DNA from 3 places in the Nonomuraea sp. 10N515B genome. Region 1 is predicted to be linked to each of the others. Evidence: predicted binding sites of a transcription regulator. Region 1 holds the regulator's gene; each other region holds the start of a gene.
The links. The regulator HrcA, encoded in region 1, represses chaperone genes, less so after heat shock. The targets are predictions, from matches to a motif close to TTGGCACTCTCNNNNNGAGAGTGCCAA.

Region 2: the regulator HrcA is predicted to act here: its motif matches at 4,444-4,470, upstream of groES (co-chaperone GroES).
Region 3: the regulator HrcA is predicted to act here: its motif matches at 2,878-2,904, upstream of groL (chaperonin GroEL).

Annotation. Positions count from the first base shown of each region.
Region 1 is NZ_JBQQBQ010000001.1:316,437-326,618, reverse strand. It holds gene ACTWQA_RS01465 (styrene monooxygenase/indole monooxygenase family protein) at 1-103, opposite strand, end outside; gene hemW (radical SAM family heme chaperone HemW) at 194-1,414, shown strand; gene ACTWQA_RS01455 (DUF4870 domain-containing protein) at 1,411-2,199, opposite strand; gene ACTWQA_RS01450 (DUF3097 domain-containing protein) at 2,196-3,002, opposite strand; gene ACTWQA_RS01445 (hypothetical protein) at 3,020-3,544, opposite strand; gene ACTWQA_RS01440 (hypothetical protein) at 3,626-3,796, shown strand; gene hrcA (heat-inducible transcriptional repressor HrcA) at 4,024-5,037, shown strand; gene dnaJ (molecular chaperone DnaJ) at 5,049-6,188, shown strand; gene ACTWQA_RS01425 (16S rRNA (uracil(1498)-N(3))-methyltransferase) at 6,185-6,910, shown strand; gene ACTWQA_RS01420 (hypothetical protein) at 7,078-7,701, opposite strand; gene ACTWQA_RS01415 (SigE family RNA polymerase sigma factor) at 7,698-8,210, opposite strand; gene ACTWQA_RS01410 (histidine triad nucleotide-binding protein) at 8,490-8,834, shown strand; partial or broken gene ACTWQA_RS01405 (PhoH family protein) at 8,926-9,636, shown strand; partial or broken gene ACTWQA_RS01400 (LAGLIDADG family homing endonuclease) at 9,619-10,182, shown strand, end outside.
Region 2 is NZ_JBQQBQ010000015.1:134,404-144,585, reverse strand. It holds gene ACTWQA_RS24320 (hypothetical protein) at 1-1,509, opposite strand, end outside; gene ACTWQA_RS24315 (class I SAM-dependent methyltransferase) at 1,705-2,862, opposite strand; gene ACTWQA_RS24310 (MarR family winged helix-turn-helix transcriptional regulator) at 2,931-3,431, opposite strand; gene ACTWQA_RS24305 (NAD-dependent epimerase/dehydratase family protein) at 3,521-4,378, shown strand; gene groES (co-chaperone GroES) at 4,560-4,871, shown strand; gene groL (chaperonin GroEL) at 4,944-6,563, shown strand; gene ACTWQA_RS24290 (RNA polymerase sigma factor) at 6,624-7,868, opposite strand; gene ACTWQA_RS24285 (YciI family protein) at 7,865-8,203, opposite strand; gene ACTWQA_RS24280 (DUF7711 family protein) at 8,472-9,065, shown strand; gene ACTWQA_RS24275 (hypothetical protein) at 9,070-9,486, opposite strand; gene ACTWQA_RS24270 (sigma-70 family RNA polymerase sigma factor) at 9,842-10,182, shown strand, end outside.
Region 3 is NZ_JBQQBQ010000067.1:28,768-38,949, forward strand. It holds gene ACTWQA_RS49535 (RNA polymerase sigma factor) at 1-469, shown strand, start outside; SAM riboswitch class I at 549-690, shown strand; gene thrC (threonine synthase) at 704-1,939, shown strand; gene ACTWQA_RS49545 (MoaD/ThiS family protein) at 1,963-2,238, shown strand; gene ACTWQA_RS49550 (cold-shock protein) at 2,482-2,682, shown strand; gene groL (chaperonin GroEL) at 3,014-4,639, shown strand; gene ACTWQA_RS49560 (YbhB/YbcL family Raf kinase inhibitor-like protein) at 4,729-5,259, opposite strand; gene ACTWQA_RS49565 (HelD family protein) at 5,323-7,398, opposite strand; gene ACTWQA_RS49570 (hypothetical protein) at 7,565-7,900, shown strand; gene ACTWQA_RS49575 (DNA repair helicase XPB) at 8,135-9,787, opposite strand; gene ACTWQA_RS49580 (DUF4190 domain-containing protein) at 9,850-10,182, opposite strand, start outside.

The sequences.
Region 1 (10,182 bases):
CGTCACCCACGCTGTAGAGCGTCGTCTCCACCTCGAGCTGCCGCAGCCGCAGCGCGAGCGTCAACCCCGAGATCCCCGCGCCCACGATGCCGATGCCTGTCATGTGTCTCCCCCTCGGCCGGTGGACACCAGTGGACGCGAAGGCGCTTGAGACCGGCTTGGAGCACCCTTAACGGCCCGGCAGACTGGAGTAGTGCCATCCACCCTGCCTGACGGCGATCCCGCGCCCACCTCGGGCGAACTGCCCGACAGCGCCCTGAGCGGCCTCGGCGAGCGTCCGTTCGGCTTCTACGTCCACGTGCCGTTCTGCGTGACCCGCTGCGGCTACTGCGACTTCAACACCTACACCGCCGCCGAGCTGGGGCCGGGCGCCTCACACCGCGACTACGCGGACACGGCCGTCGAAGAGGTGCGCCTCGCCCGCCGCGTCCTGGGCGACGCCGAGCTGCCGGTGGAGACGGTGTTCTTCGGCGGCGGCACGCCCACCCTGCTGCCTCCCGAGGACCTGGCCAGGATCCTGGCCGCGATCGACTCCGAGTTCGGGCTGCGGCCGGACGCCGAGGTCACCACGGAGGCCAATCCCGAGTCCGTGGACCCCTCCTCCCTGGAGAAGCTCCGCCACGGCGGGTTCAACCGGATCAGCTTCGGCATGCAGAGCGCACGCGAGCACGTGCTCCAGGTCCTGGACCGCAGGCACACGCCGGGCCGGCCCGCCGCGGCCGTGCGGGAGGCGAGGGAGGCCGGGTTCGAGCACGTCAACCTGGATCTGATCTACAGCACGCCCGGCGAGTCCGACGACGACTGGCGGGCCTCCCTGGCCGCGGCGATCGAGGCCGGGCCCGACCACGTGTCGGCCTACTCGCTGATCGTCGAGGAGGGCACCAGGCTCGCCGCCAGGATCAGGCGCGGCGAGCTGCCGATGCCCGACGACGACGTGGCCGCCGACCGCTACCTGATCGCCGACCAGATGCTGGCCGAGGCCGGCTTCCGCTGGTACGAGGTGTCCAACTGGGCCACGTCCGACGAGGCGCGGTGCCGGCACAACCTGCTCTACTGGACCGGCGGCGACTGGTGGGCGGCCGGTCCGGGCGCGCACAGCCACGTCGGCGGCACCCGCTGGTGGAACGTCAAGCACCCGGCCGCCTACGCCCAGCGGCTGGCCGCGCACACCTCGCCCGCGCACGCCCGCGAAGTGCTCGACGACGAGGCCCGCGCCGCCGAGCGGCTCATGCTGGAGCTGCGGTTGGCCTCCGGCTACCCGCTCGCCGAGGTCGCGCCGGGCGCGCGTACGGCCGTGGCCGGCGCGCTGGCGCGCGGGCTGCTCGAGCCCGAGCCGTTCAAGGCGGGCCTGATGGTGCTCACGCTGCGAGGGCGCCTGCTGGCCGACGCCCTCATCAGGGACCTGCTCGTTTAGGTGATCAGGCGGATGGCGAAGGGATAGCGGTAGTTCTGGCCCTTGTTCGTCGCCAGGGCGGCCTGGATGTGGAAGATCAGGGACAGGATCCAGACCACCGGCAGCAGGAGGGCGCCGATGAAGACGATCACCAGGATGCCCGAGATGACATAGCCGATGAACATCGTGATCTGGAAGTTGAGCGCCTCGGCCGCCTGGTCCCTGACGTAGGGGGACTCGTCCTTCTTCATCAGGTAGATGACCAGCGGGCCGAGCCAGGAGGCGAGCAGGCCGAGCAGGTGCGCCAGCATGGCCATCGTGGTGTCGTCGCTGCCGGGGCGGGGGCCGAACCTGCCGGGGACGTACGGCTCGCCGGGGCCCTGCGCGTAGCCATAGCCGGGCGGCTGCTGAGACGGCTGCCCGTAACCCGGCTGGGGGCCGTAACCGCCGGATTGCGGCTGACCGTAGCCGGGCGGCGGCTGCTGCCCATAGGACGGCGGCTGCTGTCCATAGGAGGGCTGCTGGCCGTAGCCGGGCTGCTGACCATAGCCGGGCTGCTGACCATAGCCTGGCTGCTGGCCGTAGCTTGGCTGGGACCCCGGCTGCTGGCCGTAGCCGGGCTGGGAGCCGGGTTGTTGACCATAGCCGGGCTGGGAGCTGGGCTGCTGGCCGTAGCCGGGCTGCCCGCCGTACCCATAGCCCGGTTGTTGCGGGCCCGAGCCCTGGTCCTGTGGGATGTCCGAAGGGGACACCCGGCGCGTGGCGTCGTCGTCGGGCGGCGGGGGTTGCGACGGATCCTGGCTCATGGTGCCTCCGTAACGAAGTCGATGAGTTCCTCGACCCGGCCGAGCAACTCCGGCTCCAGGTCGGTAAAGGTCGAGACGGCGCCGAGAATGCGCCGCCACGCGTCCGCGGGCTCCATACGCCAGCCCAGGGCCGCGATCACGCCTTCCTTCCACGGCACGCCGCGCGGCACGTCGGGCCAGGCCGGAATGCGCAGCACGGACGGCTTGACCGCCTGCCAGATGTCGACGAACGGATGCCCCACCACGAGCACGTCCGGCGAGGTGATCTGGGCGGCGATCCTGCTCTCCTTGGAGCCGGGTACGAGATGGTCGACCAGCACCCCCAGCCGGCGTCCCAGCCCGGGGTCGAACTCGGCCACGATGGCAGGCAGATCGTCCACACCCTCCAGGTATTCGACCACGACCCCCTCGACGCGCAGGTCATGGCCCCAGATCTTCTCGACGAGGGCGGCGTCGTGCACGCCTTCCACGTAGATCCGGCTCTCCCTGGCCACCCGTGCCCGCAGCCCCTCCACGGCGATGGAGCCCGACGCGCTGCGCCTGGGCCCGGCGGGAGCGGCCGTGGGCCGTACGAGGGTCACGGGCTTGCCGTCCAGCAGGAACGCGGCCGGCGCCAGCGGGAACAACCGCCGCCTGCCGAACCGGTCCTCCAGCGTGACGGCCTCCTTGTCGCAGGCCACGACCGCGCCGCAGAAGCCGCTGTCGGCGTCCTCCACGACAAGGTCCGGCTCGGCGGCCACTTTAGGGATCTTGCCCTTGCCCGGCCGCCGCCAATTGCCTGCCAGCACATCGCCCTCGTACACACGGGGACCGTAGCAAATCACCCGCCGACCGCAAGGCGCTTGCGCGCAGAGCTACGGCGCATCAGGACGACGATGGTGGCGATGATCGCGATGAGGATTCCCGCGCCGGGGACCAGGAACAGCGCGGCGGCCCCGCCGGCGACTCCGCCCGCCGCGGAGGTGACCGGCTTGCCGACGCCGTACTTGACGTCCGCCGTCTCCTGGTTGGTGCAGGTCAGCTGGTAGTCGCCCTTGCTCGGCGCATTGATCACGAGGATCTGCTCCCAGGTCACGCTGCCGACGGTGAGCGACTGGCTGCCGCTGGTCTCGGCGAGCTTGGCCTGGCCGGAACCGCCGGAGATCTGGCACTCGTAGTTGATCCGCGTGGTGGTGGCGACGTAGACGGCCGGCTTGTCCGCCGGGTCGACGGTCACGGTGATGCTCTCACCCGACGAGAACGTCTTGGTGGGGGCCAGGCCGGTCACGCTGCTGAGCACCCCGCCGACGAAGATGACGACGCCGACGATCCCGCAGATGACGGCGACGCCCCAGGCCGCCGTCACCCACCACAGGCTGGGCTTTACGGCTTTGGAATTGATTTGTGGGGGGAATTGGGGCTGTTGGCCGTATTGTCCGTACTGAGGTTGTCCGTACTGAGGCGGCGGGCCGTACTGGGCGGACGGGCTCCCGTACTGCTGCTGTGGTGGCGGAGGCGCGCCGTACTGCGGCTGCTGGCCGTAACCGGGCTGGGAGCCGGGCTGCTGGCCGTAGCCGGGCTGAGAGCCCGGTTGGGGTCCGTAGCCGGGCTGTGGTGATGGTGGCTGGCCGTAGTAGGGGTCCTGGCCGGGAGGCGGCCCGTACGACGGAGGTTGAGAATTGTCCGACATGTCGGCAAGTCTGGGCCCTGTCGCTTGTAAGACGCTAGCAACAGGATGGGAGTCGGCGTTATCGCACCTTGTGGGCGAGAGCCGTACACTTGGCACTCGGGAACACAGAGTGCTAGACACTTCGTTCCTGAAAGCAGAGGGCAGGAGGTGAGCACGTGCTCGACGATCGGAAATTGGCGGTGCTCCGCGCCATTGTCGAAGACTACGTGTCCACCAACGAACCGGTGGGCTCCAAGGCACTGGCCGAGCGCCACAACCTGAGGGTCTCCCCGGCCACGGTCAGGAACGACATGGCCGCGCTTGAGGAAGAGGGCTACATCACACAGCCGCACACCAGCGCGGGACGCGTGCCGACGGACAAGGGATACCGCCTGTTCGTCGACCGGCTCTCGCAGATCAAGCCGCTGTCGGGAGCCGAGCGCAGGGCGATCGAGACCTTCCTCGCGGGCGCGGTGGACCTCGACGACGTGGTCACCCGCACCGTGCGGCTGCTCGCGCAGCTGACCAGGCAGGTGGCGGTCGTGCAATACCCGACGCTGACGCGCTCGACGGTCCGGCACGTGGAGCTGGTTCCGCTCAACGACCGGCGGGTCATGCTCGTGCTGATCACCAACACCGGCCGCGTCGAGCAGCGCGTGATCGAGCTGCCCGAGGTGGTGGAGGACACCCGCATCGCGCACCTGCGCGCGGTGCTCAACGCCTGCCTCGACGGCTGCGGCCTGAGCAACGTGCCCGAGCTGGTCGCCGACCTGCCGGAGCGCCTGCCCGTCGAGGACCGGCCCGCGGTGGCGACGATCCTGTCGGTGCTGCTGGAGACCCTGGTGGAGCGGCACGACGAGAAGATCGTGTTCGCCGGCGCGGCCAACCTCGCCGGCGCTGACTTCTCCACGGGCCTGCGTGACGTGCTGGAGGCGCTGGAGGAGCAGGTCGTGCTGATGCGGCTGCTCGGCGAGACGTCCTCGGACACCCCCTCTGCGCTCACCGTCCGCATCGGTTCGGAAAACCCTTACCTACGCGGCACATCCGTCGTCGCGACCGGATACGGTTCTGGCGACAACCAACTGGCCAGGCTCGGTGTGCTGGGCCCCACCAGGATGGACTATCCCGTGACGATGGGCGCCGTGCGTGCGGTGGCTCGCTACGTCAGCCAGATCTTGGCTGCATCATAAGAGGTCGATAAGTGGCAAACAGCGACTACTACGCCACCCTCGGGGTGCGCCGTGACGCCAGTCAGGACGAGATCAAGAAGGCTTACCGCCGCCTCGCCCGCGAGCTGCACCCCGACGTGAACCCCGACCCTGAGACCCAGGAGCGGTTCAAAGAGATCACGCAGGCCTATGAGGTGCTGTCAGACCCGAACAAGCGCCAGATGTACGACCTGGGCGGCGACCCCTTCGCCGGCGCGGGAGCAGGCGCGGGCGCCGGGGGCTTCGGAGCGGGCTTCCCGTTCAGCGACATCATGGACGCCTTCTTCGGCTCGGCGGCCGGCACCCGAGGGCCGCGCTCGCGGGCGCGCCGGGGCCGCAACGCCACCATCCGCGTCGAGCTCGACCTGCGCGAGACGGCCTTCGGCACCACCCGCGAGCTGGTCGTCGACACGGCCGTGCTCTGCGAGGTCTGCCACGGGGCCGGCGCCGCGCCGGGCACGCACCCCGACACCTGCGACATGTGCAACGGGCGCGGCGAGATCTCCCAGGTCACCCGCTCGTTCCTGGGCCAGGTCATGACGTCGCGGCCATGCCCCCAGTGCGGCGGCTTCGGCACCATCATCCGCCACCCCTGCCAGGAGTGCTCAGGCGACGGCCGGGTGCGCACCCGCCGTACGATCAAGGTCCGCATCCCCGCGGGCGTCGAGGACGGCACCCACATCCAGCTCGCCGGCGAGGGCGAGGTCGGCCCCGGCGGCGGCCCGCCCGGAGACCTGTTCTTGGAGATCGTCGAGCGGGCCCACGAGATCTTCGAACGCCGCGGTGACGACCTCCACTGCACCGTCCAGATCCCGATGACGGCCGCCGCGCTCGGCACCGTGCTCGTGGTCGAGACGCTCGACGGCGCCGAGGAGATCGACGTCCGCCCCGGCACCCAGTCCGGCCAGGTCATCACCATGTACGGACGCGGCGTGCAGCGGCTCAACGAGTCCGGCAGAGGCGACCTGCTGATCCACGTCAACGTCGAGACCCCGACCCGGCTCGACACCGCGCAGGAGGACCTGCTGAAGGAGCTGGCCAAGCAGCGGGGCGAGGAGCGGCCGCCCGGCAAGTTCGCGCCCGGGCAGCAGGGCTTCTTCTCGCGCCTGCGCGACGCGTTCAACGGCCGGTGACCGTACCCGTCTTCCTCTCGGAGGAGCTCGACGGACCCGAGCTGACGCTCGGTGGGCCCGAGGGCCGGCACGCGGCGTCCGTGCGCCGCCTGCGGGCCGGCGAGCGCGTCGATCTCACCGACGGAGCCGGTACGGTCGCCGAATGCGTCGTCCGCGAGGTCCTCAAGGACGCGCTCAGGCTCGACGTGCTGGCCCGCTACCGGGTCGAGGCGCCCCAGCCGCGGCTCGTCGTCGTCCAGGGACTGCCCAAGGGCGACCGGGGAGAGTTGGCGGTCGAGATGATGACCGAGGCGGGCGTGGACGCGATCGTCCCCTGGTCGGCCGCGCGCAGCATCACCCAATGGAAGGGCGACAAGGTCGCCAAAGGGCTCGCCCGGTGGCGCTCCACCGCGCGAGAGGCGGGCAAGCAGGCACGCAGGTTCCATTTGCCCGAGGTGACCGAGCTCGCCTCCACCGGGCGGGTCGAGGCGCTGCTGGCCGGCGCGGCGCTGGGGCTGGTGTTGCACGAGGAGGCGGCCGAGCCGCTGTCCGGCGTGCAGTTGCCCGCGGGAGGCGACATCGTGGTGGTCGTGGGGCCGGAAGGGGGCGTCTCGGAGGAGGAGTTGGCCAGGTTCCAGGCGGCCAAGGCCGTGCCTGTGCTCCTCGGGCCCACCGTTCTGCGGACCTCCACGGCGGGGGTGGCGGCGGCGGCCGTGCTGCTCGCGCGTACCGGACGCTGGTGAGCGCCCCAGAGCGCTCAGAAGACGCGCTATGCCTCAAGACGCTCAATCGTCTCGTAACATCTCAAGGCGCTCAGTCGGCTCGTAACGTCTCGCGGCTCAGTCGGCTCGTGAGGTCTCAGGGCGCCGGCTCGTGACGTCTCAGGGGCGCTCACACGGCTCGTGACGTCTCACGGCGTCTGAGAGGCGTCCACGAGCGGGCTGGCCAGTTCGGTGGGCGCGTCGGTGGCGTCGTTGGGCGGGCACTCCTCCAGCGGGCACGCCGACGGCTGCGTGGTCGGATCCACGTCTGACGGCGTCGGCGTGGGGGAGGCCGTCGGGCAGTCCTCGGCTGTCTCGGCCTCGGAGGGGCACGGCGTGGACGTGGGCTGGGGGCTCTTCGACGGCCTGCTGGTCGAGTTCGCCGTCTTCGCCGGTCGCGGTGACGGGGTGTCCGCGGGAACCACGGCCGGGTTCCGGTCGGCGGTCGGCTCCGGGGGCGGCGGCTGCTGGGAGCGGGTCGTGGAGGAGTTGGACGGGACCTTGGAGGAGGTCTCGTTCTCCACTGGCTGGACGCTCTGCTGTTCGATGATCTGCGAGCGCAGCTCAGGAACGGCCATCACGATGGCCCCCGCTACGAGGACAGCACTGGCGGCGGCCGCGCCCGCACGCCACCAGAACAGGTTACGTACGCCGCGCCGCTCGATCCGGGCGCGGATGATCTCCAGTCCGTCCGGCGAGGGCACGACCGCGTCCGCCTCCGCGCGGAGCGCACGGCGAAGGAGGTCGCCGTGCTCGTCGGGGGGCTGGGTCATGACATTTTCTCCAGGACGGATCGCAAAGCGGCCATGCCACGTGCGGTGTGGCTCTTGACCGCGCCCTTGCTGATGCCCATGGCGTGGGCTATCTCAGCTTCGGACAGATCACCGTAATACCGCAGGACCAGTGCTTCTCTCTGTCGGGTCGGCAGGGCACGTAACGCCTCGATGACGGCGGAGCGTTCCAGCTCGCCGATCGCGCCGTTCTCGGCGCTCGGGGCGTCCGGCAGGCCCTTGGGAGCGTACTTCTCGACGACCGCGCGGTGACGCAGCACGGAACGGGACCGGTTGACGACGGATTGACGGAGGTAGGCGAGTGCTTTGTCGGGGTCACGCAGCCTACGCCAGGCGCCATGGATGGCGACGAACGCATCCTGCACGACCTCCTCAGCGGTTGCTATGTCGCGCACGAGCAACACAGCCAGACGCACCAATGACCGAAAATGCGCACTGTACAGCGCGGTAACGGCCATGTCGGCATCCCACCCGACTGGCACCGCCCCCATCGACCTGTCGGCCAGAAGGGTTTCGGTGGTCACATCAGTGGGACGCGTGGCCTTCCCAGAGGGTTTACGCTCTTCCGGTTCTTGAGGTTTCCCCGGTTCCTTAGGGTGCATTACGCCAGTCGTGTCCTCGCCAGGTGGCGCTCGCCCGACCCTGAATCGTCTTTTGTTCTGAAGTGTCGCACACACACCCTAACCGCGCGGATCTTCTCACGCACGACACCGACGATTACCGATTCGCAACGGACTCGCTAACGGGAGGGGTCTCGATAGGGTGCTGCTGTGAACGAGTGTCTCTTCTGCAAAATCGTCGCCAAGGAGATCCCGGCCGAGATCGTCTATGAAAGCGGCAGGACTCTGGCGTTCCGCGACGTCAATCCGCAGGCTCCCACGCACGTGCTGGTGATCCCGAAGGGACACCACGCCAACGCGGCGGTGCTGGCCGACGCGGACGACGGGCTGGCCGACGACGTACTGAAGACCGCCCACGCGGTGGCCGTGCAGGAAGGTGTGGCCGACACCGGTTACCGGGTCGTCTTCAACACCGGCCCGGGCGCCGGCCAGACCGTTTTCCACGTGCACGCCCACGTCCTGGGCGGGCGCGACCTCACCTGGCCTCCAGGGTGATATTGAGGAGAGCAATCCGCCGGGCCCCGGATACGATGGGCGGAGAAGCACACCGAAAGAGACCGGGAGGCATCAGGCCGCTGGCCTGCCCATGTCCGAACTACACGAATCCCGACGCACGGCACCTCCCTCGCGCACACAAGCCAAGGTGCTGATTCCGGACGAATACCCGATGGTCAGCCTCCTCGGCTCCCGTGATGAGCTGCTACGCGTCATCGAGGGCGCCTTCAGGGCCGACATCCACGTACGGGGCAACGAGATCACCGTCACCGGCAGCCCCGACGAGAGCGGCACCGTGGTGCGGCTCTTCGAGGAGCTCGTCGAGGTGCTGCGCAGCGGCGGCGAGCTCACCCCCGATGCGGTCGAGCGCAGCATCGCCATGCTCCGCATGACCTCCGACCGCCCCGCCGAAGTGCTCTCCCTCGACATCCTGTCCTCGCGCGGGCGCACGATCAGGCCGAAGACCGTCAACCAGAAGCGCTACGTCGACGCGATCGACAAGCACACGGTCGTCTTCGGCATCGGCCCGGCCGGCACCGGCAAGACCTATCTCGCCATGGCCAAGGCCGTGCGGGCTCTGCAGGAGAAGCGGGTCAACCGGATCATCCTCACCCGCCCCGCCGTCGAGGCGGGGGAGCGGCTGGGATTCCTGCCCGGCACGCTCTACGAGAAGATCGACCCCTACCTGCGGCCGCTCTACGACGCCCTGCACGACATGCTCGACCCTGACTCGATCCCCAAGCTGATGGCCAACGGCACGATCGAGGTCGCGCCGCTCGCGTACATGCGGGGAAGAGCGCTCCCAAATGGGACAGGCGTGCTCACTCCGGACGGTTTCCGCTCTATCGGGGAGCTAGAGGTCGGCGACCTCGTCATCGGGTCGAACGGTGAGCCGACTCCCGTGCTGGGCGTCTATCCGCAGGGCGAGAAGAAGATCTATCGGCTCTACAGCCAGGACGGTGCTTCGGTGCTCGCCTCCGAAGACCACCTCTGGACTGTCCGCACCCGTGACGACGCCAATCGGGGAAAGCCGTGGCGGGTGCTGGAGACGAAGGAGATGATCGGCGACCTGCGGACAGCTCACTACCGCAAGTGGGAGTTGCCGCTGCTGAGCGCGCCGGTCCGCTTCCCGGAGCAGTCGGTCCCGATAGACCCCTATGCGCTCGGCTTGCTCTTGGGGGACGGATCCATCACGGGAGTGGGCACTCCGAGTTTCACGACCAATGATCCAGAGCTCGTTGATGCGCTTGACAGCGCCTTGCCCGGAGTGAAGGCGAGATGGCGTAACGGGCCGAACTACGTCCTCAACCGTGTGCTGCAGCCCGGAGAGAGCGGCATGAGCCCGCAC
Region 2 (10,182 bases), on a different contig from region 1:
GTGCTCCTCGGCCTCGCCGAGCCGCTCGTCCATGGCGTCCATCTGGCTGTCGAGCCGGTTGAAGCGGCCCTCGTTGCGCGTGGCGGTCTCGCCCAGGCGCTGGTCGGTGGCGGCCACACGCTCGTCCAGCGCCGTGAAGCGGGTGTCGATGCGTACGTCGAGCCTGTCGAAACGGTCATCGTGCCTGCCCAGGTGGCCGTCCATGGTGCCCAGCCGCTCGTCCACCGCGCCGAGCCGGCCGTCCATGCCCCCGAGCCGCTTGTCGACGCCGCCCATCCTGCCGTCGAGGCCGTCGAGCCTGGCGTCGATGTCGGCCAGGCACTCGTCGGCGGACTCCAGCCGGCCGTCGAACCCGGTGAGCCGGGTGTCGAGCCCCGTGAGCTTGGTGTCGAACCCCGTGAGCTTGGTGTCGAGCCCGTGCAACCTTCCCTCGACCCGATCGAGCCTGGAGTCCACGCCGTCGAGCCTGGCCGTCAGGCGCTGCTCGCTCTCGCCGAGCTGCACGGCCAGGTGCTGGTCGGTCTCGTCGAGCCGGGTGGTGAGGCGCTGCTCGACGTCGGTCAGGCGGTCGTTGAGCTGCGCGTCGGCCTCCTTGAGGCGTGTGGTGAGCCGCTCGTCCGCCGCGTCGAGCCGGCCGGACAGCCGCTCGTCCGCCGCGTCGAGCCGACCGGACAGCTGCTGGTCCGCCTCCTCGAGCCGGGCGGACAGGTGCCGATGGCTCTCCTCCAGCCGGGCCGTGAGCCGCTCGTCGGTCTCGTCGAGCTTGGTGGTGAGGCGGCGGTCGGCCTCGTCCAGTTTGGTGGTCAGGCGGTGGTGGGTGTCGTCGAGCCTGAGGGTGAGGCTCTGGTCGGTCTCGTCCAGCCGGGAGATCAAGTGCTCGCCGGTCGCCTCCAGGCGGGTCGTCAGGCGCTGCTCGGCCGCGTCTACCTTGCCGGCCAATTGCTCGGCCGCGCCGGCCAGCCGATCGTTGACGTCCTCGGACAGCGCGCCGACCGCCGACTCCACCCGGTCGGTCCGGGTGACGAGCTCGGCCACCGACTTGTCGAGTCTGGTGAAGCGGCTGGCGGCGGCTTCCATGCTGGCGTTGAGGCCGGCCAGCAGTGTGGCGAAATCGGACATGCCCTTGGTGATGCCATCGGTGGTGTCGAGCACGGACTGCAGGCGCTGGCCCACGCGCTCGTCGACGGTGTCGACGTGGTCGCGCACCGCCTCCACGTGCTGGGCCAAGCCCTCCGCCCACATCGGCGGCTTGATGGTGATGTCCTCCAGCCGCCCGTTGACCGACTCCAAGGTGCCGCTCAGACCGCCCAGCTCGCGCTCGCGTACCTCGCGAAGCAGCCACTCCATGCCCTCGAGCCGCTGGCGGATCTCGTCGAGCACGGCGCCCTGCGTGCGTTGCTCGTAAACGTGATCCTGGGCGGCGCGCTGGAGCAGGTCGCGCATCCTCTCGGAGATGGGGGAGTGGCCTCCTGCCTGAAGAAGAAGGGTGGTGTGATTGGAATTGTCCACCGAAAGGCTCCTTCGCGTCGCCGACGGTCTGCCGCGCAGCGGTGGGGTAGGTCCGGTTTGCAGATGAAAAGGCGAGAACGCGGGTAACCGCATTCGGGGAGAACTCCCGCCCGCCCACCTTAGCCTTTCGATCAAGGTCCGTCAGGGCTGAAATTGAAAGATCGCGGTTAACGCAAGAATGGCCGGTTTCCCTGTTCAGGCAGGTGGGGAGGTGTCGCAGATGAGGGCATATGGCCGCGCCATGATCCGCGTCAAGATGATTACCGCCGACTTTTCCCCATTGAGCCGCAGATCTGTGCGCAGGCGCTCGATGTCGAGGGCGGAGGCGCGCTTTTTGATGGTGACATTTCCAATTTGCCGTTCACGGAGGGCCGCACGTAGCTTTTTCAGCGAGAACGGCATGATGTCCTCGACTTCGTATCTCGCGGCCCATGGGGTGTCCACCGGCTCGTCGGCCGCGATGTACGCCACCAGCGGATCGAGCAGGCGGCCGCCGACCAGTTCGGCCACCTCGCCCACGAGGTGAGCCCTGATGGCGGCGCCGTCGGGCTCGTAGATGTAGCGTCCCATCGCGCCGACCGGGGCCTTGACGTCGGCGGAGGTCAGGGTGTGACCGCCGGGCAGCAGCGTGGCGCGGCGGGTCGGCCGCTCCCCGGTCCAGAGGCTGGCCTCCTTGACCTCGCCCTTGTACGAGACCCACTCGGCCTCGGCCTGCGCCGGGATGAACTCGTACGGGATGCCCGGTGCGACCTTGAGGCAGGCCCGCTCGGCCCTGGAGACCAGGCCGAGCACCACGGGCCAGGGCGGCGAGTAAGTCAGGGGGTCGAACGTCCTGCCCCGGCTCGTCCGCCGTGCCGGGTCGGCGAACAGCACGTCGTAATCCTCCGGCCGGACGGCGGCCGCGTCCCCAATGGTCACCGTCACCCGGTCGGCCAGCCCAAGCGCCTCGGCGTTGGCTCTGGCCACGGCGACCGTCAGGGGGTCGATGTCCACGGCCGTCACCGTGCAGCCGGCGCGGGCCAGGGCCAGGAAGTCGCCGCCGATGCCGCAGCAGGCGTCGACGACCGAGGCCCCGGCCAGGCGGCGGGCGCGGTGCGCGGCCACCTCCGCCCGCGTGGACTGCTCCAAGCCGTGGTGCGTGAAGTACATCCCCCGGGCGTCCTCGCCGAATTTGGCCTTGGCGCGTTCCCGCAGGCCGGCTTGGGTCAGGGCGGCCGAGGTGAGAGGGGCGTCATACGTTTTGCGCAGCTTCGTGGCGGCGGCGACCGGGTCGGCGCCGGTGAGCTCACCGGCCTCGGCCAGCGCCCGTTGGCCGCGCGTCGTCAGCAGCTCGTTGAACGCGTCGAGGTCCACGTCACACGACGTTATCGCGCCCTCGAGACCCCTCGAGACGGCTCCCGCGACCTCGGGGCGCGGCCCTGTCACACGGGTGCGGTGTCGCCGAGGGAGAGGAGGAGTTTGCGGAGAAGGCCGGCCAGGGCGTCGCGGTCGGGGGCGGAGAGCCCGGACAGCAGGTGGTCCTCGTTGGCCGTGTGCCGCTCCAGCAGGTCGTTGGCCACCCGCCGCCCCTCGTCCGTCAGCGTGACCAGCGTCATCCTGCGGTTGCCCGGCGCCGGCCAGCGCTCCACCAGGCCGCGCTCCACCAGGCGGTCCATACGGTTGGTGAGCGCGCCCGGACTGATCATCGCGGCCGCCGACACGTCCTTCATGCACATGGTGGCGTCATCGCCGCTCCTGAGCAGCGTGGTCAGCATGTCGAACTCCCACGCCTCCAGCCCGTGCTCGGCCAGAAACTCCTTGACCCCCCGCTCCAGCAGCCGCGACGCCCGCGACACCCGGCCGATCACACCTAGCGGGGACACGTCGACGTCGGGCCGGGCGCACGCCCACTGTCCGAGTATCGCGTCGACCGCGTCGTCCATGCGGGTAATCGTACGACATTGAAATGTTTGACGGCGTGCTATACCTTCTGCGGGGAAATGTTCAATGTCAAAATTTTTGAGGTGGGACAATGAAGGTGCTAGTCGCCGGGGCGACGGGCTACATCGGCGCGGCCGTGGTGGAACGGCTGATCGAGCGGGGTCATGAGGTGGCGGCGTTCGTGCGGCCCGCGGCCGGCGGAGCCAAACGGGTGCCGGCCGTGGCCGAGGAGCGGCACGGAGATCTGGCGGACGCCTTGACCCTGCAGGCCGCGATCACCCCCGACATCGACGCGATCGTGCACGCGGGCCAGTTGACCGGCGAGCAGGGCACCGACCTGGCGACCATCGCCGCTCTGGCCGGGTCGGGCAAGAGGGTCGTCTATGTGAGCGGCGTGTGGGTGCTCGGCGAGACCGACGGCGCGGACGAGGACAGCCCGGCGAATCCGATTCCGCTCGTGGCGTACCGGCACGAGGTGGAGCGGCTCATACTCGACGGCGGCGGCTCCGTGGTGCGCCCCGGCGTCGTGCACGGGCGCGGCGCCGGCATCCCGGCGCTGCTGCGCGGCCAGGCCGCCCAGCGCGGGACCGGCGTGTACGTCTCAGCCGGCGGCGAGGCGCCGACGTGGACGTTCGTGCACGTGGAGGACCTGGCCGAGCTGATCGTGACCGCGGTCGAGAAGGGCGAGGCGACCGTCTACCACGCCGTCAGCGAGGAGGCCGTGCCCGTGGCCGCCGTGGCCGAGGCGGCGGCCAGGTCGGCCGGCGTCAAGGAGACGGCCGAGCCTTGGCCGCTCGAGGAGGCGGCCGAACCGCTCGGGGAGGGCTTCGCGCACGCGCTGTCGATCAGCCAGCGGGTCAGCGCCGCCCGCACCCGCCAGGCCCTCGGCTGGAGCCCCGTCCGGCCCGGCATCGTGGCCGACCTCACGCGGGGTTCGTACGCCGAATGAGGCCTGATCGCTCTGAGCAGACGCGTTCGTGTTGACTGTCAAGCCCCTCTTGCATATGTTTCCTGTTGGCACTCTCACCTTGAGAGTGCCAACGTGCGACGAGGCAGGTCTGACACCCGCGACGGCAGGCCCAGCTGGTCGCCTCTTCTAGATCATTCATATCTGAAGGGGAGGTCCGATCGTGACGACCGCCACTAAGGTTCCCGTTAAGCCGCTCGGCGACCGCATCGTGGTTCAGCCGCTTGAGGCTGAGCAGACGACCGCTTCCGGTCTGGTCATCCCAGACACCGCCAAGGAGAAGCCGCAGGAGGGCAAGGTCCTCGCGGTGGGCCCTGGCAACTGGGACGAGGACGGAGACAAGCGGATTCCGCTCGACGTCTCGGAGGGCGACATCGTCCTCTACAGCAAGTACGGCGGCACCGAGGTCAAGTACGGCGGCGAGGAGTACCTCGTGCTCTCCGCCCGCGATGTTCTCGCGATCATCGAGAAGTAAGCCGGATGTGTCGAGCCCCGGGCGCTCTTCAGGGCGACCGGGGCTTTCGACGCTAGGAGAGGACTTTCAGCAATGGCGAAGATCCTGGAGTTCGACGAGGACGCCCGCCGCGCGCTTGAGCGCGGCGTCAACGCCCTCGCGGACGCCGTGAAGGTAACCCTCGGCCCGCGTGGCCGCAACGTCGTCATCGACAAGAAGTTCGGTGCGCCGACGATCACGAACGATGGTGTGACCATCGCTCGTGAGATCGAGCTGGAGGAGCGCTACGAAAACCTCGGCGCCCAGCTCGCCAAGGAAGTGGCGACCAAGACCAACGACATCGCGGGTGACGGCACCACCACCGCGACCGTCCTGGCCCAGGCCATGGTCCGCGAGGGCCTGCGCAACGTCGCCGCCGGCGCCTCGCCGCTGTCGCTCAAGCGCGGCATCGACAAGGCCGCCAAGGAGATGAGCGACAAGCTGCTCGCCAGCGCCCGCCCGGTCGAGGACAAGAAGGAGATCGCGAATGTCGCCACGATCTCCGCTCAGGACGCGCAGATCGGCGACCTGATCGCCGAGGCGTTCGACAAGGTGGGCAAGGACGGTGTCCTCACCGTCGAAGAGTCCAACGCCATGGGCATGGAGCTCGAGTTCACCGAGGGCATGCAGTTCGACAAGGGCTACCTGTCGGCCTACATGGTGACCGACCCCGAGCGGATGGAGTCCGTCCTCGAGGACGCCTACATCCTGCTCACCCAGAGCAAGATCTCCTCCATCGCGGACTTCCTGCCGCTGCTGGAGAAGATCGCGCAGACGAAGAAGCCGCTGCTCGTGGTCGCCGAGGACGTCGAGGGCGAGGCCCTGGCCGTCCTGGTCACCAACAAGATCCGCGGCACGTTCACCTCCGTGGGCGTCAAGGCCCCCGGCTTCGGCGACCGCCGCAAGGCGATGCTGCAAGACATGGCCATCCTCACCGGCGGCCAGGTCGTCAGCGAGGAGGTCGGCCTCAAGCTGGAGCACGTCGGTCTCGAGGTGCTCGGCCAGGCCCGCCGCATCGTGGTCACCAAGGACGCCACGACCATCGTCGACGGCGCCGGTGACCAGCAGGCCATCGAGGACCGCGTCAAGGAGATCAGGCTCGCCATCGAGCAGTCCGACTCCGACTGGGACCGCGAGAAGCTGCAGGAGCGTCTGGCCAAGCTCGCCGGCGGTGTGTGCGTGCTGCGTGTCGGCGCCGCCACCGAGGTCGAGCTCAAGGAGAAGAAGCACCGCCTCGAGGACGCGATCTCCGCGACGCGCGCCGCGATCGAGGAGGGCATCGTCTCCGGCGGTGGCTCCGCGCTCATCCACGTCTCCAAGGACCTCGGCGACCTCGGTCTGTCGGGCGACGAGGCCACGGGTGTCGGCGTGGTCCGCCGCGCGCTGGTCGAGCCGGCCCGCTGGATCGCCGAGAACGCCGGTCTCGAGGGCTACGTGGTCACCCACAAGATTGCCGAGCTGCAGCCTGGTCACGGCCTCAACGCCGCGACCGGCGAATACGGCAACCTGCTCGACCAGGGCGTCATCGACCCGGTGAAGGTCACGCGGTCGGCCGTGCAGAACGCGGCTTCGATCGCGGGCATGCTGCTCACCACCGAGGTGCTCGTGGTGGACAAGCCCGAGGAGGAGGCCCCGGCCGCCGGCCAGGGCCACGGTCACGGCCACGGCCACTGACCCGTCCGTCCGCCGTACGGCCCGCGTCCCATGCGCATGGGATGCGGGCCGTACGGCGTTCTACCGGAGCTCCGCGAGGCGTCCGGTCAGGAACTCCCGCTCGGCCTCGTTCGTGGTGAGCTCCAGTGCCTTCCGGTACGCGGCCGACGCCTCCTCGGTGCGGCCGAGCTCGCGCAGCAGGTCCGCCTTGATCGCGGGCAGATACTGGTATCCCGCGAGGCGGGTGTCCTTCTCCAGCTCCTCGACCTCGGCGAGAGCCCGCGCCGGGCCGCAGACGCGGGCCAGGGCCACCGTGCGGTTCAGCGCCACCACCGGGGACGGCCATAGCTTCAGCAGCTCGTCGTACAGGGTCACGATCTGCGGCCAGTCCGTCCGGTCGTAGGCCGGCGCCTCGGCGTACAGGGACGCGATCGCGGCCTGCAGCACATAGCGCCCCGGCTGCCCGCCGCGCAGGCCGCCCACGATCAGCTCGTGCGCCTCGGCGATCGCGGTTCGGTCCCATCGCGACCGATCCTGCTCCTCCAGCCGCAGCAACCGGCCGCGGGAGTCCACCCTGGCGGCCCGCCGGGCGTCGGTGACCAGCAGCAGGGCGAGCAGCCCCCACACCTCCCGCTCGTCGGGCATCAACTCGCGCAGCATGCGGGCGAGGTGCAACGCCTGGTCCATCAGGTCCGTACGCATAAGCGACGCACCCGACAGCGCGGTGTACCCGGTGGTGAAGAGCAGATGGATCACACCGAGCACCCCGCGCAGCCGGTCGGGCAACGCCGCCGCGCCCGGCACCCGGTACGGGATCCTGGCGACCGAGATCTTCTTCTTCGCCCGGGTCAGCCGGGCGGCCATCGTCGTCTCCGGCACCAGGAACGCGCGGGCGATGTCCCCGGTGGACACCCCGCACACCAGCCTGAGGGTGAGCGCCAGCTGCGCCTCTTGCGCCAGCGCCGGGTGGCAGCACATGAAGACCAGACGCAGCCGCTCGTCCGGCACCGCGTCCTCGGGTCCGTTCATGTCGTCCTCGTCCGCCGGCTCCTCCGGCTCGGGCTCGATCAGCAGCGGCAGCTTCGAGCGGAACACCCGCTCGCGCCGCACCGCGTCCATGGCGCGACGCCTGGCCGTGGTGGTGAGCCAGGCCGCCGGGTTGTCGGGGATGCCGTCGCGCGCCCAGCCGGTCAGCGCCGCGGCGTACGCTTCCTGCACGCACTCCTCGGCCAGGTCCAGGTCCCCCGCCACGCGCGCCGTGGAAGCGAGGACCAGGGCCCACCGGCGGCGGTGCGCGTCCGCGACCGCCGCTTCGACGTCCGTCATCCCCTGACGAACCCGCTCGCCACGGGCCGCACCTCGACGCCGCCGCCCAGCTGGGTGATGGGATTGCGGCGGGCCATTTCCAGGGCGGCGTCCAGGTCAGGGGCCTCGATCACGCAGATCCCGGCGACGACCTCCTTGGCATCGACGAAAGGCCCGTCCGTGACGGCGTCGCCGCGGATGGAGGTGGCGGTGGTGCTGGGCTGGAGCGCGAACGCCGTGAGCATGGCGTCGCCCAGCTCGTCGGCGTGCCGCTGGTGCGCCTCGCGCTGCTCGGGGGTCAGCTCGTCGGCATCGGCGGGGGCCTTTGCGTACAGGAGGATCGCGTACTGGGCCACGGGGTCTTCCTTTCAGTGGTGGACTTCGTACCTACACCCTTATGTCGGACGGCCGGCCGGAATTCGACAGCTCTGTGCCGAAGGGATTGTCGATGACTTACCGCCAGCGCCCGTCGGGACCGACCTCGTCCTGTCCGGTCGGCTGGCCCATCTTGCCGAAGCGGGCGTCGTGGATCGGCGCCGGGAGCCCGGCTGCCGCCGCTGTAGCGGCGTCGCCGAGCGCAACTCGTACGCTGGTCGCGAGCCGAACGTGAGGAGGGGGCGCACGATGCAGTACCGGCGGGCGGTCGAGAGGGTGCGGATGCTCGCCGAGGCGTGTGACCAGACCAGACGGGTGCCGGCGGCGCAGCCGTTCCTGCGCGAGGCGTACGTCTTCGGTGACCTGCTGGAGGGCGCCGATCCCATTGATCACATCGAGGCCGTCTTCGTGCTGAACCTGCCGCCGGAGGAAGTGACCTGGGGCTCTCAACCGCCCGGCACCGCGTGGCTGGTCGACTTCCTGCGGCTGGACCAGGGCGGCATCGTCTACTACTGGCGGTCTTTCCGGGATCCGGTGTGGAACCACGTCATTCGGGGGCCGGTCCGGTTCTGGTCGCTGGAAGGGCCCGACAGGGGTGTGCTCGACGCGCTGGGCGAGCGGCGCTTCGATCGGCTGCGCCGGGTGACGGCCGGCGCCGAGGAGGAGCGCACGCAGGTCGCCGGCGAGCTCGAAGCGGCTCTCGAGCACCTGCGTGCCGTGCATCGCTCGTACTGGGAGCGGCAGTGGCGGCGAGAGCACCGGGGGATCGGCCGGTATCCGGAGCATCACCTGTGGGAGGCCGTTCAGGGGTATCTGGAGTTGCTCGACGCCCGCGATGAATGATCCTTTATAGGGCGGCCACCCCGGCACTGCGCCGGATCGGGCAGGGATGGGCAGCGTGCCGGTTCGGGCAGCAGATCATGCCGATGGTGGCGAACCGGCCACCTTGCAGCCATTCGCCCCACTGCACGTCCACACCGCGCGGCAGCAGGTCCCTGGCGCCGGCCAGCCGATCCTCCAAGGGGATGCGGTCGGGGACGAGGAGCGCGTCGCCTATGTCGCCGTACGCGGCCGCGAGCCAGTCGACCGCCGCCTCGACGTCGTCGAAGCTGGCCGCGATCCGGGAGGCGGGCTTGGCCAGCCAATCGCCCGTCCGCATCGGGGGCAGGGCGGACGCCCGGAAATCGGGCGAATCCGGCCGCCGCTCGGCCTCGTTGTCGCGGTCGGCGCCGGCCCCCGTCCACTGGTAGGCGTGCCAATGCATGACGATCCGCGCCTCCCGTAGAGCGCTGAGGAGCCTCTCCCTCCTGGTGATTCCCGCCGCGCAGCGCGGCACGCGGGCCGGCGCAGAACCCTCATCGCCGAGTCCTTCCGCGCGGGGTGACCTGGCCCGACATGGGGAGAAGTGGGGGAAAAGGTGGCTTATTGGAGTAAACCGGGAGTGGGTGATAAGCGTCTACGGTCTGACAATTGTCGCGCATTTCGGGTTGTGGAGTGAAATATTATGTCGAGCAATAAAGCCTTAGTGTGGCCGATTGATTACTGCTCGTTATCGTCGCTTCAATGTGACCAATCCGTAGCCGTTCGCCATGACGACATGCAGGATCAACGCGGGCATCATGCCTATCGTGAGCGAGGGAAGCGTCGCCGACGCCAAAATTGGGGTAAGGCTCGCGTCGAGACTTCCGGCACGGACGGATGACTCCGACCTTAGGGAACTGACGAGCCTCGCCGTGCAGGGAGATCGCAGTGCGATCGAATCTCTGCTCGGTGAGTTGCGTCCGATGGTGGTGCGGTATTGCCGCGCCAGGCTGGGCAGGGTTTCAGGGCAATATCACATTGCCGATGACGTTGCCCAGGAGGTGTGCATCGCGGTGTTGTCCGCGCTGCCGCGGTACCGGGACATGGGGCGGCCTTTCGCGTCCTTCGTCTTCGGGATCGCCTCGCACAAGGTGGCCGA
Region 3 (10,182 bases), on a different contig from region 1:
CGAGCCCGATGTGATGCGCCACTGCGCCCGGATCCTGCCCTACCACCAGGACGCGGAGGAAGCCTCCCAGGACACCCTGCTGGCCGTGGCCCGCAACATCGGCCGCTTCGAGGGGCGGGCCAGGTTCAGCACCTGGCTGCACATCGTGACCGCCAACTGCGCGCGGACCACCTACCGATCGCTCAAGCGCCGGGCGGCGGAGCAGACGTCGGAGGAACTGCCCGTGCAGAAGCCCGACGTGCGGCGGGTGAGCGTGATCGCCGGCTCCCGGCTGGACCTGCTCGACGCGATGGAGGCGCTGGAGGCCGACAAGCCCGACCTGGCGCAGGCGCTGGTGTTGCGCGACATCGTCCAGCTCGACTACAACGAGGTGGCCGAGCAGCTCGGCATCCCGCTGGGCACCGCCAAATCCCGCATTCACCAGGCCAGGAAATACGTGCAGGGTGTGCTCGGTGAGGACTATCGCTGAGACTGCCCGTCTCGAATGCTGAGACGGATGGTAATTCCGCCTACTTAAGCGGGTAGAGTCCCTTTCAACAACTGCATATTGCTCATCCAGAGGGGTGGAGGGACCGGCCCTGCGAAGCCCCGGCAACCCTCCCGGCTTGTGACTCGCGACAGGGCGAGGCCGACCGGGACAAGGTGCCAATTCCGGTTCGCGGTCAAGGTGGCCGCGGGCGAAGATGAGGGAAGGCCTCGCTTCATGTCGCTCGACTTTGGTCCTGCTGTCGCTCTGTCCTGCCGCGAGTGCGGCACGCGCTACCCTCTCGGCCCCAGCTTCGCGTGTCTGGAGTGTTTCGGGCCGCTCGAAGCGGCCTACGAATTCGGCGCCGTGACCCGCGCGGACATCGAGTCCGGTCCCGCCAACATCTGGCGCTACCGCTCCCTGCTGCCCGTGCCGGCCGACGTCGCCACCAAGCCCAACATGAACCCCGGCTGGACCAAGCTGGTCAAGGCGGGCAACCTCGGGCAGGCGCTCGGCCTGAAGTCCCTGTACGTGAAGGACGACTCCGGCAACCCCACCCACTCCTTCAAGGACCGGGTGGTGGCCATCGCCGTCGAGGCGGCACGTAACTTCGGTTTCCACACGCTTTCCTGCTCCTCCACGGGCAACCTCGCGGGCGCGGTCACGGCCGCCGCGGCGCGGGCCGGGCTCGACGCCTGCGTGTTCATCCCCGCCAACCTCGAAGCCGCCAAGATCGCCATGGCCCGGGTGTTCGGCGGGAGGCTGATCGGGATCGAGGGGACCTACGACGAGGTCAACAGGTTCTGCTCGGAGCTGATCGGCGACCCTCTGGGCGACAAGTGGGGGTTCGTCAACGTCAACCTGCGGCCCTACTACGCCGAGGGCTCCAAGACGCTCGCGTACGAGATCGCCGAACAGCTCGGGTGGCGGTTGCCCGAGCAGATCATCATCCCTATCGCCTCCGGGTCGCAGCTCACGAAGATTGACAAGGGCTTCAAGGAGCTGGTGGCGCTGGGGCTGGTCGAGGACACGCCCTACAAGATCTTCGGGGCGCAGGCGGCCGGGTGCTCGCCGGTCTCCACCGCGTACAAGGCCGGGCACGACGTCGTCCAGCCGGTCAAGCCGGACACCATCGCCAAGTCGCTGGCCATCGGCAACCCCGCCGACGGGCCGTACGTGCTCGACATCGCCCGCCGCACCGGAGGGGCCGTCGAGGACGTCACGGACCCCGAGATCGTGGCCGCCATCAAGCTTCTGGCCTCGACGGAGGGCATTTTCGCCGAGACCGCGGGCGGGGTTACCGTGGGCGTGCTGAAGAAGCTCGCCGAGAGCGGGCGGCTCGATCCCGAGGCCGAGACCGTGGTGCTCAACACTGGTGACGGGCTCAAGACGCTCGACGCCATCACCGGCGACGACGCCCAGCCCACCGCCGTGATCCGGCCCTCTCTCGACGCGTTCCGCGCGGCTGTCTGACAACCAGGAAAGGCAAGATAACCATGAGCGTTTCTGTGCGGATCCCCACGATCCTGCGCACGTACACCGGGGGGAACGCGGAAGTGAGTGGCGAGGGCGCGACGCTTCGTGACGTGCTCGCCAAGCTCGACTCCGACTACCCGGGGATCGGCGCGAGAATTCTTGATGAATCGGGCAAGATTCGGCGTTTCGTCAACGTTTACGTGGGAGAAGAGGACGTCCGTTTCGCCGAGGGGCTCGACACTCCCGCCCCTGAGGGCACTCAGATCTCCATCATCCCGGCGGTCGCCGGCGGCTGAGTGCGATCGATCACATCATTGGAAGGCGCCCCCTAGTGGGCGCCTTCTCCTTTTCCCGACTAATTCAACGTTGAACAAGGTACTCTGCGAAGAAATGCGTCGTTTGCGGATTGACTCTGTTGCCAAACCCCGTGCCACAGGTATGGTCGAGGCGATCGTCTGGCTGTTTTTCAGTTAAGTCAGGCGATTACGGTCTCGCGGTGGAATGGGCGAGATCTGTAAGCCCAGTAAGAGGAGTCGGAAGTGGCGCAGGGCACCGTCAAGTGGTTCAACGCGGACAAGGGCTACGGCTTCATCGCGGTAGACGGTGGTAAGGATGTATTCGTCCATTACTCAGCGATCCTGATGGACGGGTACCGAGCACTCGAACAGGGCCAGCGCGTCGAGTTCGAGATCACGCAGGGCCAGAAGGGGCCGCAGGCGGAGTCTGTCCGGGCGGTCTGATTTTCGTCACTGGTATGCACCCGGTGGCGGCATCGCACGGCAACGCAGTCCGGGCGAGGCGGCCTCCATTCTTTCGTCGACCTACGGCGAGCCGCACGGTGAGCGGCTCGCCGTACAGACGGACTGACCAGGGCGGGAACCGCAGGAAGGTAGACGTTCGCTTGCACTCGGCAGGGTAGAGTGCTAAACAGTTCGTTGGCACTCTGTGCAGCAGAGTGCCAGCAACTCGGATCGAGACGATGGGGTCTGCCGAAGGAGATGCAGGCTCATGCCGTCGCGGGCGTCGGCTCGGTCCAGGACAAGCCACCCTGTATCTGGGAGGTCTAGCCTTATGGCAGCCAAGATGATCGCGTTTGACGAGGACGCCCGGCGCGGTCTCGAGCGCGGTATGAACCAGCTCGCCGACGCCGTCAAGGTGACCCTGGGCCCCAAGGGCCGCAACGTCGTGCTGGAGAAGAAGTGGGGCGCTCCCACGATCACCAACGATGGTGTCTCCATCGCCAAGGAGATCGAGCTCGAGGACCCGTGGGAGAAGATCGGCGCCGAGCTGGTCAAGGAAGTCGCCAAGAAGACTGACGACGTCGCCGGCGACGGCACCACCACGGCCACTGTGCTCGCCCAGGCGCTGGTGCGCGAGGGCCTGCGCAACGTGGCCGCCGGCGCCAACCCGATGGCCTTGAAGAAGGGCATCGAGGCCGCCGTCGAGCGCGTCAGCGAGGAGCTCTCCAAGCTGGCCAAGGATGTGGAGACCAAGGAGCAGATCGCCTCCACCGCCTCCATCTCCGCCGCCGACAACGAGATCGGCGCGCTCATCGCCGAGGCGATGGACAAGGTCGGCAAGGAAGGCGTCATCACCGTCGAGGAGAGCAACACCTTCGGCCTGGAGCTCGAGCTCACCGAGGGCATGCGCTTCGACAAGGGCATGACGTCGATGTACTTCGTGACCGACTCCGACCGCATGGAGGCCGTGCTCGAGGACCCGTACATCCTGATCGTCAACAGCAAGGTCTCCGCCAACAAGGACCTGCTGCCGCTGCTCGACAAGGTCGTGCAGTCCGGCAAGCCGCTGCTGATCATCGCTGAGGACGTCGAGGGCGAGGCCCTGGCCACCCTGGTCGTCAACAAGATCCGCGGTCTGTTCCGCTCCGTGGCCGTCAAGGCCCCGGGCTTCGGCGACCGCCGCAAGGCCATGCTCGCCGACATCGCCATCCTGACCGGTGGCCAGGTCATCGCCGAGGAGGTCGGTCTCAAGCTGGAGAACGCGACCCTCGACCTGCTCGGCCGGGCTCGCAAGATCGTCGTGACCAAGGACGAGACCACGATCGTCGACGGCGCCGGTGACGCCGAGCAGATCTCCGGCCGGGTCAACGAGATCCGCGCCGAGATCGAGCGCACCGACTCCGACTACGACCGCGAGAAGCTCCAGGAGCGCCTCGCCAAGCTGGCCGGCGGCGTGGCCGTCATCAAGGCCGGCGCGGCCACCGAGGTCGAGCTCAAGGAGCGCAAGCACCGCATCGAGGACGCCGTGCGCAACGCCAAGGCGGCCGTCGAGGAGGGCATCGTCCCCGGCGGTGGCGTGGCGCTGCTGCAGGCCGGCGCCAAGGCGTTCGACAAGCTCGAGCTCAACGGCGACGAGGCCACGGGCGCCGCGATCGTGAAGAAGGCGCTCGAGGAGCCCCTGAAGCAGATCGCGGTCAACGCCGGCCTCGAGGGTGGCGTCGTGGTCGAGCGCGTTCGCAACCTCACCCCGGGTGAGGGCCTGAACGCCGCTACGGGCGAGTACGTCAACATGTTCGAGGCGGGCATCCTCGACCCGGCCAAGGTGACGCGCTCGGCGCTGCAGAACGCCGCATCCATCGCGGCGCTCTTCCTCACCACCGAGGCCGTCATCGCGGAGAAGCCCGAGAAGACCCCCGCTGCTCCGGCCATGCCGGGCGGCGGCGACATGGACTTCTAGGTCCTTTCTTCGCGCAGCAACGAAGAGCGGCCCGGGTTTTCCGGGCCGCTCTTTTCGCTTTCTGGCAGCGCCGTCGCGCCGGTGCTCCGTCAGATCCCGTAGTGGGAAATGATGTGGCCGCGGGCCAGGGTGTTGGCGGTGATGTTGAAGCCGACCACCGCGGGGCTCGCGTCGCTGTCCACGCCCAGTTTTTCCACGCCCAGCGCATGGACGGTGAAGACGTAGCGGTGCGGGGCGCCGGGCGGCGGGGCCGACCCGCCATACTCCTTGGCACCGTAGTCGTTGCGGGCGTGCACGGCGCCCGCGGGCAGTCCCTTGAAGTCCGGGGCGGTGCCCGCGCCCGTGGGCAGCTCGGTCGCCGAGGCCGGCAGGTCGAACAGCACCCAGTGCCAGAACCCGCTGCCCGTGGGGGCGTCGGGGTCGTAGCAGGTGACGGCGTAGCCGCGGGTCTCGGCGGGCGCGCCTGACCAGCGGAGCTGGGGCGAGAGGTTCTGGCCCTGCATGCCCCAGTCATTGAAGACGTGCAGGTCGCTCAGCCGCTCGCCGTCCTGAATGTCGTCGCTCTCGACCACGAGCGCGGGAACCGACGGCAGGTATTCGTGTGGCAGCGGTGCTGGCACGGCATCCTCCTTGGTAGAGAGCTTCCTGCCCGCCATCCTAGAAGTGGCCGTGCCCGCCGCCTGTCAGGCCGCCAGCTGCGCCGGCAGCGCCTTGTCGTGCAGGACCGTGAGCGAGGTGACCGCGCGGGTCAGGACCACGTAGAGCCGGGCCAGCCCGCGCGGCTCCGCCGCGACGATGTCCGCGGGCTCGACGACGATCACATGGTCGTACTCCAGACCCTTGGCCAGGGTCGCGGGGACCACCAGCAGACGATGCTCCTCGGTGGAGTCCGGGTCGAGCACGGCGTGCGGGAGCTCGGCCAAGGCGCTGGAGACCTCGCCGACCAGCGTGTCGGGGGCGATGACGCCGATCGAACCCTCCTCGGCGAGGGCCTCCGCAGCGACCGCGGCGACCGAGCCGCCCCGCCGTACGGAGAGCGAACCCAGGCCGGGGCGCAGGGACTGCGGGGCGGCCAGGTCGGGGGCGATCGAGGGGAGCAGGCGGGCCGCGTACTCGAGGACCTCCCTCGGCACACGGAAGCCGAGCGTCAGCTCCGTCACCTCGCCCTCGCGCTGGCCCAGATGCTCGAGCACGGACTTCCAGGAGCTCGTCGACCAGGGCGTCGTGCCCTGGGCCAGATCGCCGAGGACGGTGGCCGAGCCGTTGCGGCAGCGGCGGCCGAGCGCCCGCAGCTGCATTTCGGAGAGGTCCTGAGCCTCGTCGACCACCAGGTGGCCGATCGAGGGCGTGCGTTCCATCAGATCGCGCAGCTCGTCCAGGAGCGCGGCGTCCGCGGCCGACCATTTGGCGGACTTCCAGCTCCGGTACGGTTTCCGCCAGATAAGCATTTCTTGCTCGTCAGGCGACAAATCGGATTTAGAGGCAGCCTTTGCCAGAAATTCCGGATCCGAGAGCAGGCGATAAAGGACCTGCTCCGGCGTCAATTTCGGCCAGACCGCGTCCACGAGTTGTTTGACCGGCTTCGATCTGGCCACGGCGTCCTGCACCCGGTCGTCGGGCGATTCGCCGCGCTGCTCCATACGGACCAGGACCAGGTGGGCCAGCCGCTGCGCCAATGCCGCTCGGCCGGGGAGATAGCGGGTGGTGCCGCGCAGGGACGCCACGATCTCGCGTACCTCGTAGTCGGCCACCCGGTGGCGGTAGGCGCCCTTGGTGAAGACCAAGCCCTCCTCCGGCTTCACGATGTGCAGCCAGAGCGCGCGTTCGAGCACCGCCGCCATCCTGGCGTCGCCCTTGACCGCCGCCACCATCGGGTCCTCCGGGGCCGTGTGGTCGCCCAGCAGGCCGGCCACCGTGGTCTGGTCGACCTTGACCTCGCCGAGCGCGGGCAGCACGGAGGAGATGTAGGACAGGAAAGCCCGGTTGGGGCCGACGATCATCACGCCCGACCTGGCGAGCCGCTCGCGGTGGGTGAACAGCAGGTATGCCGCCCGGTGCAGGCCCACCGCGGTCTTTCCGGTGCCCGGGGCGCCCTGCACGCACACCGTCTGGGCCAGCGCGGCGCGGACGATCTCGTCCTGGTCGGGCTGGATCGTGGCGACGATGTCGCGCATGGGGCCGGTGCGCGGGCGCTCGATCTCCTGGGTGAGGATCTTCGACGGGCCGATCTCCACGCCGTCGCCCAGCGGCTCGTCCTCGTACGCGGTGAGCGCGCCGCCGTGGTAGCCGAAGCGGCGCCGGCGTACGACGCCCATGGGGTCGGCGGGACTGGCCTGGTAGAACGCGCGGGACACCGGCGCGCGCCAGTCGATGACCAGAGGCTTGCTGTGGCCGTCGTGCACGTGGCGGCGCCCGACGTAGATCGTGCCCGGAAGGTCAGCGTGCTCATGGTCGCGACCGCTTCGCTCCTCGTTGGCTCCTTCGTCGCTCTCTCGTCGCGAGCTCCTTCGCTCGGGGGCCTCGCGGTCGAGCCGGCCAAAGAACAACGGCGTGTCCGGATGGTCGGCCAGGGCGGCCACCCGCTGGTCGAGGAGGGACTGCAGGATCTGCTGCGACACCCAGTCGCCGGCCGCGTCCGCGGACAGGGACTGGGCGTGGGCCCGCATGGCGGCGAGCGCGGCCCTGGACTCGGCCAGGTGGGCCTGCTCGGCGGCCAGGACGTCGGCGGGTATGTCTGGGGCCAGCTGGTGTGCGGGCATGCGAAAGTGCCTCCCGGTTCGGTGGCGGAGGTGGTTAAGGCAGCGAATCGGCCAGTTTAATAGCGCACGCCGCAGGCTTCCAACGCATTTACCGGCCTGTGGCACTGGGGGCCGTCCGGGCTGTGCGGGTCGGTTGCCGTGAGGGTGGGATGGGTAGAGATGGGAGGTGGCGCGGGTTCAGCTCCGGTTCTCCCCGATCATCCCCACGATCGCGAGCTTCCTCCTCGCAGCGCTGTGGGGCCTGTCGGTGTTCGCGGGCTGGGGCCTGGAGGCGTTCTGCGCGGGCGGCGAGGACTCGTCCACCTGCTCTCAGCGCCTGGGCACAGTCTCCACGGTGTCCAGTCTGTTCGCCGCGCTCGCCGCCTGCTGCACGGCCGCCGCGTGGCTGCTCCCGGGGGCGAGGCAGGACCCGCGTGCGTTCGGGCGGATCATGGGCGCCGCCGTGATCGCGTGGATCGTCGCGGAGGGTGTGCTGTTCCTCGGCGGAATGTTGGTCCGGTAGACACGCCCTCGTTAACGTAACGAACGCGACAGAACCCTCTGGTGTGGAGCAATCTGCGAATACCGAAAAAATCGGGCATATCAGGTGGATTTGCTGGATCATGAGGGTATGTCGCAGGCGGCGTGATAGGACGCTGGTGAGGGGGGTGGTTCGCTTGTCGACGGCCCGCGGAGTCTCGTGGACGTGACACCACGCTGAATGCTCGGCCGCTCCGGCGAGCGGCCGGGTCATTCGTCACACGCCGCCGAGCACGTCGTCGGCGTCGATGATCGAGTAGGCGTAGCCCTGCTCGGCCAGGAAGCGCTGCCGATGCGCCGCGAACTCCTGGTCCACCGTGTCCCTGCTGACCACGGTGTAGAACCGGGCACCCCCGCCGTCGGCCTTGGGCCGCAGCACCCGCCCGAGCCGCTGCGCCTCCTCCTGTCGGGAGCCGAACGTCCCCGAGACCTGGATCGCGATGGCCGCCTCCGGCAGGTCGATGGAGAAGTTGGCCACCTTCGACACCACCAGCACCTGGATCTCCTTGTCACGGAAGGCCTGGTAGAGGCGCTCGCGCTCCTTGATCCTGGTCTCGCCCTTGATGACCGGCGCGTTGAGGTGCTCGCCGAGCTCGTCGAGCTGGTCGATGTATTGTCCGATGACCAGCACCTGCTCACCCAGGTGCCGCCGCACCAGCGCCTCGGTCACGTGGGTCTTGGACGGCGTGGTGGCGCAGAAGCGGTAGCGCTCCTCCGGCTCGGCCATCGCGTACGCCAGCCGCTCCTCGTCCGTCAGCGTGACGCGGACCTCGACGCAGTCGGCGGGCGCGATCCAGCCCTGGTTTTCCATCTCCTTCCAGGGCGCGTCGTAGCGCTTGGGACCGATGAGCGAGAAGACGTCGCCCTCGCGCCCGTCCTCGCGCACCAGCGTCGCGGTCAGCCCGACCCGCCTGCGGGCCTGCAGATCGGCGGTCATGCGGAAGATCGGCGCGGGCAGCAGGTGCACCTCGTCGTAGACGATCAGGCCCCAGTCGCGCGCGTCGAACAGCTCCAGGTGGCTGTAGACGCCCTTCCGCCTGGTGGTCATCACCTGGTAGGTGGCGATGGTGACCGGGCGGATCTCCTTCTTCGAGCCGGAGTATTCGCCGATCTCGTCCTCGGTCAGCGAGGTGCGCTTGAGCAGCTCGGTCTTCCACTGGTGGGCCGAGACGGTGTTGGTGACCAGGATCAGCGTGGTGGCCTGGGCGTGGGCCATCGCGGCCGCGCCGACGATGGTCTTGCCCGCGCCGCACGGCAGCACGACCACGCCGGAGCCGCCGTGCCAGAAGGCGTCGGCCGCCTCCTGCTGGTAGGGCCGCAGCCCCCAGCCGTCCTGCGCCAGCTTGATCGGGTGCGCCTCGCCGTCGACGTAGCCGGCCAGGTCTTCCGCGGGCCAGCCCAGCTTGAGCAGCGCCTGCTTGACGTTGCCGCGGTCGCTCGGGTGCACGATGACGGAGTCGGCGCCGAGCCGATCGCCCAGCATCGGCTGGATCTTCTTGGACCGCAGCACCTCCTCCAGCACGGCGCGGTCGGTGGAGGTCAGGACCAGGCCGTTGACCGGGTCCTTCTCCAGCCGCAGCCGGCCGTAGCGGGCCATGGTCTCGGCGACGTCGACGAGCAGCGCGTGCGGCACCGGGTAGCGGCTGAAGCTGATCAGCGCGTCGATGACCTGCTCGGCGTCATGGCCGGCGGCGCGGGCGTTCCACAGGGCCAGCGGGGTGACGCGGTAGGTGTGCACATGCTCGGGAGCACGCTCGAGCTCGGCGAACGGTGCGATCGCCTTGCGGCATTCGTCGGCCTTGTCGTGGTCGACCTCGAGCAGCAGCGTCTTGTCCGACTGGACGATGAGCGGGCCGTCGTTCACGGACATCCTTCCTACGGGTGACCCTTATCCAACACACACGACGGCAGGAACAGTCCCCGATCGGGCAATCAGTCGTTGAGGTATCCGCTGAGGCCCAGGAAGAGGAAGAGGGCGACCCCCAGCGCGAAGCCGAGCCCCAGCAGGACCCAGCTCCAAATCACCATGGTACGTGCGCGCTCGGGCTCACGGGACGCCCGGCTGATCGCCATCCCGGCGAGGATCGCGCCGGGGATCCCGAAGATGTTGCAGCAGGAGACGACGGCGAGAAGGTTGAGGACGAGCGAGACGATGGCGTTGGCGCTCGGTCCCTGGCTGCGCGGGGGCGGAGGATAGCCGTATCCGTAGCCGTAGCCCGGGGGCGGCTGCTCGCCGTAGGGGGCGCCATAGGGCTGAGATGGATA